One region of the Streptosporangium roseum DSM 43021 genome, then DNA from elsewhere that is predicted to be linked to it. Evidence: riboswitches for the same ligand, from Rfam matches in the RefSeq annotation. Region 1 holds a riboswitch; each other region holds the start of a gene.

What was found. A riboswitch is a leader RNA that binds a small molecule or an ion and turns the genes downstream of it on or off. The one in region 1 is predicted to bind cobalamin.
Region 2: another riboswitch for cobalamin. It lies ahead of metE (5-methyltetrahydropteroyltriglutamate--homocysteine S-methyltransferase); the one in region 1 lies ahead of SROS_RS30275 (ribonucleoside-diphosphate reductase subunit alpha).
Region 3: another riboswitch for cobalamin. It lies ahead of cobN (cobaltochelatase subunit CobN); the one in region 1 lies ahead of SROS_RS30275 (ribonucleoside-diphosphate reductase subunit alpha).
Region 4: another riboswitch for cobalamin. It lies ahead of SROS_RS48745 (ABC transporter substrate-binding protein); the one in region 1 lies ahead of SROS_RS30275 (ribonucleoside-diphosphate reductase subunit alpha).

Annotation. Positions count from the first base shown of each region.
Region 1 is NC_013595.1:6,875,715-6,878,878, forward strand. Features, by position in the region: gene SROS_RS30275 (ribonucleoside-diphosphate reductase subunit alpha) at 1-1,674, opposite strand, end outside; cobalamin riboswitch at 1,873-2,073, opposite strand; gene SROS_RS30285 (Bug family tripartite tricarboxylate transporter substrate binding protein) at 2,072-3,100, opposite strand.
Region 2 is NC_013595.1:7,967,932-7,971,095, reverse strand. Features, by position in the region: gene metE (5-methyltetrahydropteroyltriglutamate--homocysteine S-methyltransferase) at 1-1,989, opposite strand, end outside; cobalamin riboswitch at 2,083-2,294, opposite strand; gene SROS_RS34775 (GNAT family N-acetyltransferase) at 2,366-3,007, opposite strand.
Region 3 is NC_013595.1:6,124,083-6,127,246, reverse strand. Features, by position in the region: gene SROS_RS26950 (sulfite reductase subunit beta) at 1-1,109, opposite strand, end outside; cobalamin riboswitch at 1,134-1,322, shown strand; gene cobN (cobaltochelatase subunit CobN) at 1,437-3,164, shown strand, end outside.
Region 4 is NC_013595.1:5,581,392-5,584,555, reverse strand. Features, by position in the region: gene SROS_RS24450 (FecCD family ABC transporter permease) at 1-437, opposite strand, end outside; gene SROS_RS48745 (ABC transporter substrate-binding protein) at 434-1,429, opposite strand; cobalamin riboswitch at 1,589-1,786, opposite strand; gene SROS_RS24440 (erythromycin esterase family protein) at 1,977-3,143, opposite strand.

The DNA of each region.
Region 1 (3,164 bases):
CGCGATCGCGATCATCAGTGAGTTGCGGAGACCGGTCTCGGCGATCCTGTCCCTGAGCGCCGCCCACTCCGGCGACCGCGCGGCCCCGTAGTGGTCGGGATGGAGCACGCCGGCGGCGGCCCGGGTGTCGTCGTAGGAGGGGTGACGGCCCCGCTCGACGGCCAGGTCGGAGGAGGTGGCGTAGGCCGCCAGCGCGATCTCCTCGGAGATCCGGGTGGACAGCTCCAGAGCCTGCGGGGAGTCGAACGGCAGCCGCAGCGCGAAGAGCACGTCCGCCAGGCCCATCACGCCCAGGCCGATCGGCCGCCACTTCCTGTTCGCGGTCCCGGCCTCGGGCGTCGGGTAGAAGCCCAGGTCGATGGTCCGGTCCAGGAACCGTACGGCGGTGCGGACCGTGCGGCGCAGCCGCGTCCAGTCGACGTCCCGGCCGTCCAGGTGGGCGGCGAGGTTGATCGAGCCGAGGTTGCAGACGGCCGTCTCGGCGTCGTTGGTGACCTCGAGGATCTCGGTGCAGAGGTTCGACAGGTGGATGACGTTCTCGGGCCGGGCCGTCTGGTTGGAGGTCCGGTTGGCCGCGTCCTTGAAGGTCATCCAGCCGTTGCCGGTCTGGGCGAGGGTCCGCATCATCCGGCCGTACAGCGACCGGGCCGGGATCTGCTTGACGTAGCGGCCCTCGGCCTCGGCGGCCCGGTAGGCCTCCTCGAACGCGGCGCCGTACAGGTCGGTGAGGTGCGGGACCTCCTTGGGGTCGAACAGCGACCACACGCCGTCGGCCTCGACCCGGCGCATGAACTCGTCGGGGATCCAGTTGGCCAGGTTCAGGTTGTGGGTGCGGCGGGCCTCCTCGCCGGTGTTGTCGCGCAGTTCGAGGAACTCCTCGACGTCGGCGTGCCAGGACTCCAGGTAGACGCAGGCCGCGCCCTTGCGGCGGCCGCCCTGGTTGACCGCGGCGACGCTGGAGTCCAGCGTGCGCAGCCACGGCACGATGCCGTTGGAGTGGCCGTTGGTGCCCCGGATCAGCGAGCCGCGCGAGCGCACCCGGGTCCAGGCGATGCCGATCCCCCCGGCGTACTTCGACAGCCGCGCGACCTGCCCGTAGCGCTCGTAGATCGCCTCCAGCTCGTCGCGGGGCGAGTCGAGCAGGAAGCAGGAGGAGAGCTGGGGCCTGCGCGAGCCGGAGTTGAACAGGGTGGGCGAGCTGGGCAGGTAGGACAGGGTGGACATGAGCGCGTACAGCTCGGCCGCCTCTTCGACCGTCTCCGACAGGCCGCAGGCCACCCGGAGGAAGAAGTGCTGCGGGCGCTCCAGGACCTGGCGGGTCCGCGGGTGGCGCAGCAGGTAGCGGTCGTAGACCGTGCGCAGCCCGAAGTACTCGAACCGGTCGTCGGCGTCCTGCGCCACCAGTGCGTCCAGCTCCGCGGCGTGGGCGGCCACGAAGGCGGCCAGCCCGTCCTGGACGAGCCCGGCCGCGTGGGTGGCGGCGACGGACTCGGAGAAGGCCCGGACCCCGTGCCCGGCCGCCTCGTCGGCGATCAGCTCCGCCAGCAGGCCGGCGGCGATCCTGGAGTTCTCCGGATCGGTGATCACCCGGGCGGCGGCCTCCTCGATGGCCAACCGGCGGTCGGCCGGGCCGTCGCCGGTCTTCTTGGAGACGTCGACCAAGGTCTGTGTCACGTGCTACCCCTCGCGCGCTCGAATTCCCCGTACGGCTCTCACCGGAAGGGCGCACGCGACCGAGAGCGGTCCCGGGCATGCCGGACCGCCTCATCCGCGGGCCCTCCCTCGAGGCCCTGGACAGCTTGCGTGGTCGAGTCCGCCTCGCCCGGCACGCCTCGGGCCGCTCCACGCGTCCCAGGTGCCCGGTCCGGCTCCCTCTTCCACACGTCACCGGCAGGTTTTCGGACTCACGGGCGCCTCGCACACGCCTACTGGCCGTCGCTTCCCAGGCAAACTGCGCCCAGTGCTCTCATGACGGCGGTCGTTCCCGTTCACCGCTGCGGGGCAGTCCCGGAATCTCACCGGGTTCCCTCTTGCCTCGCCCCCGAAGGGCGAACCAGCAACGAGCAGGATCCTACATGTAGGGCCGCTGGACGCAACTACCCCAACAGCTTGTGGCGAAAGTGCTCAGCAGCCCGAGCTCGTTGAGCACTTCCCGGGTGCGGCGGGTCTCGGTGGCGAGCCACTGCCGGAAGTCGTCCCCGCTCAGGTAGACCCGGTTCCAGCCGTTGGCCGCGCAGATGGCCCGCCAGCGGGACGAGGCGTCGACGCGGTCGCACAGGGCGACGGCCACGTCCCTGTCCTCGGAGCTCATGCCGCGAGGGCCGAGCACGCCGCACCAGTCGGTGTACTCCAGGCGGACGTCCAGCTCCATCAGCGTCGGGGCGTCGATCCCGTCGATCCGCTCGGCGGAGGAGACCACCAGCGGACGCAGGCGGCCCTCGGCGATCTCGGGCACGAAGGAGCGGGCCGAGCCCAGCAGCGCGGCCACCCGGCCGTCGTGGAGCGCCTGGGCGGCCTCGGCCCCGCTGGAGTAGCCGGCGTAGTCCAGCAGCCGGGTGTCCACACCGAGACACTTGCCGATCATGCCGTAGAGCACATGGTCGGAGCCGCCCTCCATCCGGCCGCCCACCGCCAGCCCGGCCGGGTCGCGGCGGAGCGCCGCGGCGAAGTCCTCGAAGGCGCGCAGGCGGGAGCCCGCCGGGACGACCAGGGCCGCCCAGTCGCCGACCATGCGGGCCAGGGGGGTGGTGGACTCCACCACGGAGGCGGCGTTGGCGATCTCCGCCCCCGCCACCATCGGCATCCCGGTCAGGAGCAGCCTGCCCTCGCGGGTGAAGGGCTCGCGGGCGGCGGCGAACGCCCCCAGCGCGGCGGCGCCCAGGCCGCCCGGATAGTTGCTCACCTCGGCCGCCCGCGCCAGCCTGTCCCCGGTCAGGACCGAGGCCAGCGCACGCGCGGCCCGGTCCCAGCCCTGCCCGCGCTCGGCGGGCGCGACGACGGTCAGCCGGCCCGCCGGCGGCAGGCGGGAGCCTCCCGCTCCACCGCAGCCGCCGGCGACCATGACCCCCAGGGCGAGCACAAAGAACCGCCTACGGTGCATAAGCGCCCCTTTCCCCAAGAACCTCCAATACTCTAGGTTATCGACACATCACTTTCTGTCGTAC
Region 2 (3,164 bases), 1.1 Mb from region 1:
GCGCAGGTCCTCCAGCAGCTCCATCCCGGACCTGGCCGCCTCGACGCTGGTCACGTCCGCGTCCAGGTCGCCGATGGCGCCGATGATCTCGCCGAACTCCGAATAGCACATGTGCGTGTGGATCTGCGTGGAGTCCGACACCCCCGAGGTCGCCAGCCGGAACGCGGCGACCGCCCACGCCAGGTAGGCGGCGTGCCCGGCCGCCCGGAGTGGCAGCAGCTCCCGCAGCGCGGGCTCGTCGACCTGGATGATCCGGATTCCCGCCGCCTCCAGGTCGCGGATCTCGTCCCGCAGCGCCAGCGCCACCTGCCGCGCGGTCTCGGACAGCGGCTGGTCCTCCCGGACGAACGACCAGGCCAGCATGGTCACCGGTCCGGTCAGCATGCCCTTGACCGGCCTGCCGGTCCGGGACTGGGCGTAGACGGCCCAGCCCACCGTCATCGGCTCCGGCCTGGCCACGTCCCCGAACAGGATGGGCGGCCGGACGCACCGGGTGCCGTACGACTGCACCCAGCCGTGCTCGGTGGCCGCGTAGCCGTCGAGCTGCTCGGCGAAGTACTGGACCATGTCGTTGCGCTCGGGCTCGCCGTGGACCAGCACGTCCAGCCCGATGTCCTCCTGCAGCGCGATCACCGAGTCGATCTCGGCCCGCATCGCCGCCTCGTATCCGGCCCGGTCGGTCCGGCCCTCCCGGAGATCGGCGCGGGCCCGCCGTACCGCGTCCGTCTGCGGGAACGAGCCGATCGTGGTCGTGGGCAGCGGCGGCAGTCCCAGCGACGCGCGCTGGATCACCGCCCGCTCCGCGTGAGCGGCCCGCGCCGTCCCCTCGCCCAGCGCCTCCAGCCGGGCCCGCATCCGCCCGTCCACCGGAGCCCTCACCGGTACGGCGGGCACGACCGCGCCGGGTCCCTCCCGCATCGCGCGGCCGATCGCCACGACCTCCGCCACCTTCTGCCTGGCGAACGCCAGCCCCTCCGGCACCGCCGTCTCCCGCTCCACGTCGAGGGGGACGTGCATCAGCGAGCAGGAGGTGGAGATCACCACCTCCCCGGCCAGCCCGAGCAGGGCCGCGCAGGTGGACAGCGCGGCGGGCAGCTCGGTCCGCCAGACGTTACGGCCGTTCACCACCCCCGCCACCACGGACTTGGCCGCCATCCCGGGAGTGGAGGCCACCGCCGCCAGGTTGCCTGGACCGGCGACGAAGTCCAGGCCGACGGCCTCGACGCGGGTCGCGGCCAGCACGGGGAGCGCTGCACCGATCTCGCCGAAGTAGGTGGCGACCAGCAGCCGCGGGCGGTGGCTGAGCCCGCCCAGGTGCTCGTAGGCGCGGGCGAGCGCCTTCAGCTCCTCCGCCGACCGGTCCGCGGCCAGTGCCGGCTCGTCGAGCTGGACCTCGGTGACCCCGGCGGTGGCCAGCCGCTCCAGCAGCTCGGCGTAGACGTCGAGCAGGTCGTCCAGGAGCCGCAGCGGAGCGAAGGCGGGGTCGGCGGACTTGGCCAGCAGCAGGTAGGTGAGCGGGCCGACCAGCACCGGCCTGGTCTCGATCCCCAGCTCCCTGGCCTGGCCGTACTCCGCCAGAGGCTTGTCCCAGGTCAGCCGGAACCGCGTCTGCGGGCCCACCTCCGGCACGAGGTAGTGGTAGTTGGTGTCGAACCACTTGGTCATCTCCAGGGGGGCGGTTCCCTGGGCGCCGCGTGCCATGGCGAAGTAGCGGTCGAGGCCGTCGAGCTCGGCGAAGCGGGCGGGGACGGCGCCGACCATGACGCTGGTGTCGAGCATCTGGTCGTAGAAGGAGAAGGTGTTGGAGGGGATGTCGCTCAGCCCGGCGTCGCGCAGCTCGCTCCAGGTGCGCTCGCGCAGCTCGCGGCCGGCCTGTTCCAGCCCGGCGGCGTCGAGACGGCCCGCCCAGTAGGCCTCCACGGCCTTCTTCAGCTCCCGGTCGGGGCCGATCCGGGGGTAGCCGAGGACGGTGGTGCGTTGGTCTGTCATGGGTCCTTTTCCCTCGTGGAACCCGGCTTCGCGGGCATGACGAGGGGAGGTCCCCCCGGCCCTCCCGCGAGGCCATGGACTCACCGCGCGCCGGTCGGCGCGCGGACGGTGGCAGGTATTCGGACTCGTGGGCGTCGTGCGCGTTCCTACTGGCCGTCGCTTCCCAGGTGATCGCTCACCCAGTGCTCGTGTGACGGCGGTCGTTCCCACTCACCGCTGCGGGGCAGTCCCGGAATCGCACCGGGTTCCCTGTTGCCTCGCCGCTCCGGTGAGGGAGCGGCGAACCAGCCGCACCGGCAGCATAACCCGCCCCCGGCGAAAGCTTCGGCCGGTGGCACCGGATCGGGGAGCCGATATTCAGCCGCAACCGTCGCCCTCAGTGGAGGTTTTTGACCATCGTCTGCTGGTGAACCCCCCTGCCCTCGTATCGGAGGCCGGGCACCAGCGGCGTCGGGCCGTGCGTGGCGAACCCGGCGCGCTCGAAGAACCGCACCGCCCGGGTGTTCTCGGCCAGCGTCTGAAGGTGGCAGCCGGGGGAGCCGGCCGCCTTCAGCCGGTCGAGCCACAGCGCCATCAGGGCGTCGGCGGCGCCGGTCCCGCGCGCCTCGGGGGCCACGTTGATGTGCAGGTGCGACGGCCACCGCGCGTCGGTGAAGTCGCCTGCGGTGGGCCTGCGCCGTACTTTCGACACCGTCAGGTCGGCCAGGCTGCGCGCGAAGAAGGTCGCGGGACCGCGCCGGAAGAAGAGCCGGTACTTCCTGATGGCGTTCTCGATGCGCTCACCCTCGCTGGGGAAGGCCGCGCTGTCGAGGCAGCCTGCCAGGTAGCCGACCAGAGCGCCGTCGACCGAGGCGACGAACAGCGAGCTCGGCTCGAGGTCCATGTAGGGGTGGAGATAGATGGCCGCCTCGGACTCCTCATGTCCCCACAGCGAGGCTGTGGGTGCGCCCTCGCCGGCGCGGCTGAACAGCGCGCGCAGCTGGGTGCGGTCGGTCTCGGCGAACATGCGGGCTTCCATGCGCCCTCCCTTCTGCGTGCAACATACACGATTCTGCGTATGTCGTACGTTTTCAAGTGTCCGCAGGGTATTCACCGTGTCGCCCAGTCCCTGCGACACCCCCGAGAGGGAATCCGTCGGCCCTGGTGGCGGGCAGGCTGCGGGCCGGGGCCCGCTG
Region 3 (3,164 bases), 750 kb from region 1:
GCGGCCGTCCCGCCGCCCCGGTGGGAGACGGTGGCGCGGGCCGCGTCGGCCCGCACGTCGGCCAGGGACTTGGCGCAGCCGGGACGTCCGGCGCAGGCCGTCACGCCGATCCACGGGGAGCCGGGGTCGGTGACCAGGCCGGCCTCCGCCAGCCGGGCGGCCGCCCGCAGCAGCCCGGCGCGTGCCAGGCCGGGCAGGACCACGCCCCGCCACGGCGTCAGCCGTACCTCGCCGTGGGAGGCCAGGTCGGCGAGGAGCTCGGCCTGGGCGGAGGTCAGCCGTCCCAGCGGTACCGCGACGCCGAGGGCCACCCGGCCGTCGGGCTGGCCGACGGCGCCCACCGGCTCTCCCGCCGTGGACGGCCGCCCGGCCCGGTACGGCTCCGCGGGCGGGCGGAGCCGTACCGGGCCGGCGGACCCGGTGTCCAGCGCGGCGCGGACCCGGGCCGCGACCAGCTCCGCGCCGTCGCTCAGCTCGCTGATCCGCCAGGCGTGCGTCTCCCGGGCGGTCAGCTCGGCCAGGAACGCCTCGGCGGCGGCGAGCAGGGCGGTGACCGCGGAGGTCACGGGCACGCGCAGGCCGCTGTCGGCGCCCGCGAGGATCAGGGCGGCCTCGCCCGTCCCGTCCGGCAGGATCCCGGCGTCGGGGCCGAGCCAGGCCACGTCGCCCCGGCCGTCGTCGAGGGCGAACAGGAAACGTCCCGGCAGGCCGGCGAGGACGGGCCGGGCGCACAGCCGGCGGTCCAGATCGGCGACCAGCGGGCCGACGTCGAGCACCCCTCTCGCGTCGCAGCCGGTCAGCGGGGAGGCGAGGACGTTGCGGATCCGCTCGTGGGTGAGCGAGGGCAGCAGCCCCGCCTCCGCCATGCGCGCCGCGAATCCGGTCTCCTCGCCGAGCCCGCGCACCTGGACGTTGGCGCGGGAGGTCAGCTCGATGACGCCGGTCCCCCAGGTGGCGGCGGCGCCGGCGAGCTCGCGTAGCTGGGGGACCGTCAACCGGCCGCCGGGAACGCGGACGCGCGCCAGGCCGCCGTCGGCCGCGGCGTGCACCTGGAGCGCCCCGGGACATGCGTCGAGTCGCGATCGTCCGGAAAAGTCGCCAATGACCACGCAGAGGATGTTAACGCCAGTTTCTTGCAAGGAACGGGACTGCCGTAGTCTCATCGATGGCGACGGCAAGGGAGGAAGCCGGTGTGAATCCGGCGCGGTCCCGCCACTGTAACCGGGGAGCGAACCCCACCCAGGCCACTGTCCGGCGACGGACGGGAAGGCTGGGGGGAGCACCGATCCGGGAGCCAGGAGACTCCAGCCGTCGTAGCCGACGACGACCCGGGGCGAGGACCCCGAGGGAGGAAGCTCCGTGCGCTTTTCGCCGTTCCCCTGCCATTCCGTGGCCCCGCTGAGCCGTACCGCGCCGTTCCCGCAGGGGTGTGGCGCGTGATCCTCCTGCTCTCGACCTCCGACACCGACCTGCTCAGCGCCCGCGCGAGCGGCGCGGACTACCGGCTGGGCAACCCCGCCCGGCTCACCGCCGACGACCTGCCGCCCCTGCTGGACGGCGCCGACCTGGTCGTCGTCCGGCTGCTCGGCGGGCGCCGCGCCTGGGAGGAGGGCCTGGACGCCCTGCTCGCCGGGCCCCGGCCCGTCGTCGTCCTCGGCGGCGAGCAGGCGCCCGACGCCGAGCTGATGGAGCTGTCCACCGTGCCCGGCGGGGTCTGCGCCGAGGCGCACGCCTACCTCGCCCACGGCGGCCCGGCAAACCTCACCGAGCTCCACCGGTTCCTGTCCGACACCCTGCTGCTGACCGGACACGGGTTCGCCGCGCCCGCCCCCACCCCCGGCTGGGGCCTGCTGGAGCGCGCGGCGCGCCGTGAGGACGGGCCGGTCATCGGGGTGCTCTACTACCGGGCCCACCACGTCGCCGGGAACACCGCGTTCGTCGAGACCCTCTGCTCGGCGATCGAGGACGCCGGCGGCCGGGCGCTGCCCGTCTACTGCGCCTCCCTGCGCAGCGCGGAACCCGGCCTGCTGGAGGTCCTCGGTACGGTCGACGCCCTGGTGGTGACCGTGCTCGCGGCCGGCGGCACCCGCCCGGCCACCGCGTCGGCCGGCGGGGACGACGAGGCCTGGGACGTCGGCGCGCTCGCCGCGCTGGACGTGCCGATCCTGCAGGGGCTGTGCCTGACGAGCAGCAGGGCGTCGTGGGAGGCGAACGACGACGGCCTGTCCCCGCTCGACGCGGCCACCCAGGTCGCGATCCCCGAGTTCGACGGCCGGATCATCACGGTGCCCTTCTCCTTCAAGGAGATCGACGAGGACGGGCTGACCGTCTACGCGGCCGACCCCGAGCGGGCCTCCCGGGTGGCGGGCATCGCGGTACGGCACGCCGTGCTCCGGCACATCCCGGCCGGCGAGCGGCGGATCGTGCTGATGCTGTCGGCCTATCCCACCAAGCACTCCCGCATCGGCAACGCCGTCGGCCTGGACACCCCCGCGAGCCTCGTCAGGCTGCTGGCCGTACTGCGCGAGCGCGGCTACGACATCGGCGCCGAGGGCGAGCTGCCGGGCGTGACCGAGCAGGACGGCGACGCGCTGATCCACGCGCTGATCGCGGCGGGCGGGCAGGACCAGGAGTGGCTCACCGAGGAGCAGCTCTCCGGCAACCCGGTGCGCATCGCCGCGGGCCGGTACGCCGAGTGGTACGGCACGCTGCCGCAGGACCTGCGCGACGGGATGGAGCGGCACTGGGGCCCCGCGCCGGGCGAGCTGTTCGTGGACAGGTCGCACGACCCGGACGGCGAGATCGTGCTGGCCGCGCTGCGCGCCGGGAACGTCGTGGTCATGGTGCAGCCGCCCCGCGGCTTCGGCGAGAACCCCATCGCGATCTACCACGACCCCGACCTGCCGCCCAGCCACCACTACCTGGCGGCCTACCGCTGGCTGGCCGACGGCTTCGGCGCGCACGCCGTGGTGCACGTGGGCAAGCACGGCAACCTGGAGTGGCTGCCCGGGAAGTCCGCCGGGCTGTCGGCCTCCTGCGGCCCCGACGCCGCACTCGGCGACCTGCCGCTGATCTACCCGTTCCTGGTCAACGACCCCGGTGAGGGCACCCAGGCCAAGCGCCGGGCTCACGCCACCCTGGTCGACCACCTCGTCCCGCCGATG
Region 4 (3,164 bases), 1.3 Mb from region 1:
AGCGGCAGCGAGAACACGCCGAGCAGCGAGATGTTGAACACCATGACGACGACCGCGCCGACCGTCGCGCCGGAGGACACCCCGAGCAGCATCGGGTCGGCCAGCGGGTTGCGCACCAGTGCCTGCAGGGCCATCCCGCACACCGACAGTCCCGCGCCCACCACGCCGCACAGCAGGATGCGAGGGACGCGGACGTCCATCACGATCGTCTCCCGGACCGGTGCCCAGGTGGGCTCGGCCAGAGGCGCATACAACCGGTGCAGCAGGATGGCCCACACCTCGCCGAACGGCAGGCGTACCGAGCCGACCGCGATCCCGGCTGTGGCGGCCGCCACCACGGCGACGGCGAGCACCGCCAGGACCAGCGCGTACGGCACGCGCCCGCGGACGCCGGCGGTCGTGGCGGCCGGCGTCCCGGGCGGGGCGGTCCGGGTCACGCGAAGCGGTCCGGGTGGATCTGACGGGCCAGGGCCTCCACGCCCGCGGGAACCCGCACGCCCAGCACCGTGGACGACAGCGGCAGCACCGCGAACCGCTGGTTCTTGATCGCGGGCACGTCCTTGAGGGCCGGGTTGGCGAGCAGGAACTTCTTCTTGCCCTCCACGGGCTTGTCCCCGTAGTCGTAGATGACGATGACCTCGGGTGCTCGGTCGGCGACCTGCTCGAAGGAGACGTCTCCGAAGGACTTGGGAAGGTCGGCGAACAGGTTCGTCCCACCGGCCAGTTTGATCATCTCGTTGCCGATGCCGGCGCCGCCCGCGGTGAATGCGGTCTTGTCTCCGCTGTCGTAGACGAACACCCGGGCCGGTTCGGCTCCGTCGATCTTGGCCTTGACGCCGTCCAGTACGGCGCGCGCCGTGGTGATCTGCTGCTCGGCGCGGTCGGACACGCCGAAGATCTTGCCGATCGTCCGGATCTCGTCCTCGACCTGGGTCATGGTCACCGGACCGGTCGGGCATGCTTCGATGTTGACGTGGGAGTTGATCCCGGCCTTGGCCAGGACGGCCCGGCTGCGTCCTTCCTTGTCGTCGAAGGCGCTGGTGAATCCGCCGTAGACGAAGTCGGGCTCGGCCGACAGCAGCGCCTCGTAGGAGGGGTACTCCTCGGCGAGCACCTTGATCCCCCGATAGGCGCTCTCGTAGGCGGGAGGGATCTCGTCGTCGAGAAAAGCGGTCCCGGCCATCGACTTCTCCAGCCCGAGAGCGAGCATGATCTCGGTGACGTGCTGGTTGAGTGTCACCGCCCGCTGCGGCGGTTTCTGGAAGGTGGTGGTCACGCCGCAGTTGGTCACGGTGAGGGGAAACCCGGTGGCGGCCGGGCTCGTGACGGCCGTGGGGCCGGCGGTGGGCTGCCCGGTGGTTCCACAGCCGGCCACCAGCAAGGCGGGTATGAGAAGTGAGAGGAAGGGAAGCGAGCGTCGGCCCGTCATGAACAGGTCCTTTCACTCACGGGCTGAGCCCGATGAGCGGGATGGGCGAGGAGCCGGATCTTCAAAAGAAGCTCGTGTCGCGGGCATCCCGAAGGCCCTCATGCCAGATGCGCGGCATGGCGATCACCGTTCCTCTCTTGGGGAAATCCGCCCCAATTTCTCTGAGGAGGCGACCGCGTGAGTCTCCTGGCTCTCGGGTCAACACTCGTCCCGGCCTTCCCACCCGCACGCGGGCAGTGGCTGATTCGGGATTCGCTCGCCGATCACAGTGGCGGGACCGCGCCGGATTCACACCGGCTTCCTCGTTCCGCGCTCGCCAACGCCGACCATGCTCGCACACCATCCATCAACGGCAAAAAGCGGATACGGCACCGTCGAGACCGGTCCAGATTCTGAAGGCGCTGGGGTTCGGCTCGCCCAACACCACACACGCCGATGATGACCGCGCCGGCGCTGATCAAGCGGTACAGGGCCGAGACGCCCCACCGCACCAATGGTGTGGTTGATGCGCGTGCGTGTCACGCATGGCCTGACACGCACGCGCCTGTCAACCCAGCTTTTTCAGCCTGACAGCCTGCTTGAGGAAGACGACGCCGTCGATCATGTCGAGCTGGGCCGGGTCCAGCGGGAAATAGGCGAAATCGTGGGAGATGCGCTGGGCGGGCTCCGTGGTGGCCTCGGCCAGGCGGCGGGCGTCGATGAGAGAGTGGTCCCACGGGAGCGTGGACAGGATGCCCTCGACGGTGTCGGGGGGCGGGGTGTCGTCGCCGACCGTGCCGAGGGCTGAGGCCAGGAAGGCGTACCGGTCGCCCAGGTGCGCTCCGGTGATCGCCCCCGCGCTCCACCACTCCAGCGGCTGGTCGCCGAGCAGCATGAAGCTCTTGTTCCGCTGCAGGTGGAGGTTGCTGGAGAAGACCAGGGCCGGGCCGCGCTCGGCGACGGCACGCAGGTTGGCGGCCATCATCGCGTCCCGCAGGCCCGACAGCTTGGCTATCCGGGCCGGGGACGTGTCGGCCATCCAGTGGTGGTAGCGGAGCAGGCCGACGGCGGTGCGCCCGTACAGCTCCGCCCGCTCCCTGTCCTCCGCGCTCAGCCGCGGCACCTGAGTGTCGAGCAGTGCCACCAGGTCGTCGGCGAGCAGCCGCAGCCGCTGGGCGTCGGCGGACTGGCCGATCGACCGGGACGGGTCCATGACCGTGGCCTCGTCCGTCCACCGGCCGTCCGGGCCGAGCAGCGCGTCGAGGGTTTCCATGGTGCAGGGGAGCGGGCCGTCGAGGAGGGCGTAGAGGGCGGTGAGCGCCTGGCGCGGGCTCTCGGCCCAATACTCCAGCGGACCGTCGAAGCCGAAGAACCGGAGCTTTTCGTCATGCTCCTCGTTGTACGCGCGCATCCAGCGTACGAGGTCGCGGTTGGCCGGGGACGTGCCGAAGTCGTGGCTGAAGCCGCGTTCCATGACGTCGTCGAGCGTGCCCGTACCCGTCGTGACGTAGTCGTCGACCACGAGGCCCATGAGACAGTCGCTCTCGATGGCGAACGACCGGTAGCCCTCGTGCTCGACCAGATGCCGGAAGATCTCGTTGCGCAGGTCGCCCAGTTCCTCCACGAAGTGCCTGGCCTCGCCCAGGCCGAGCAGCAGGGGCTTGGCGGGAAGCGACCGGAGGAAGGCCGAGATGCCCGTGCCATCGAACGGCCGGGCCATGTCCTTGATATCCATGCCTTCAACGGTATCGTTGAA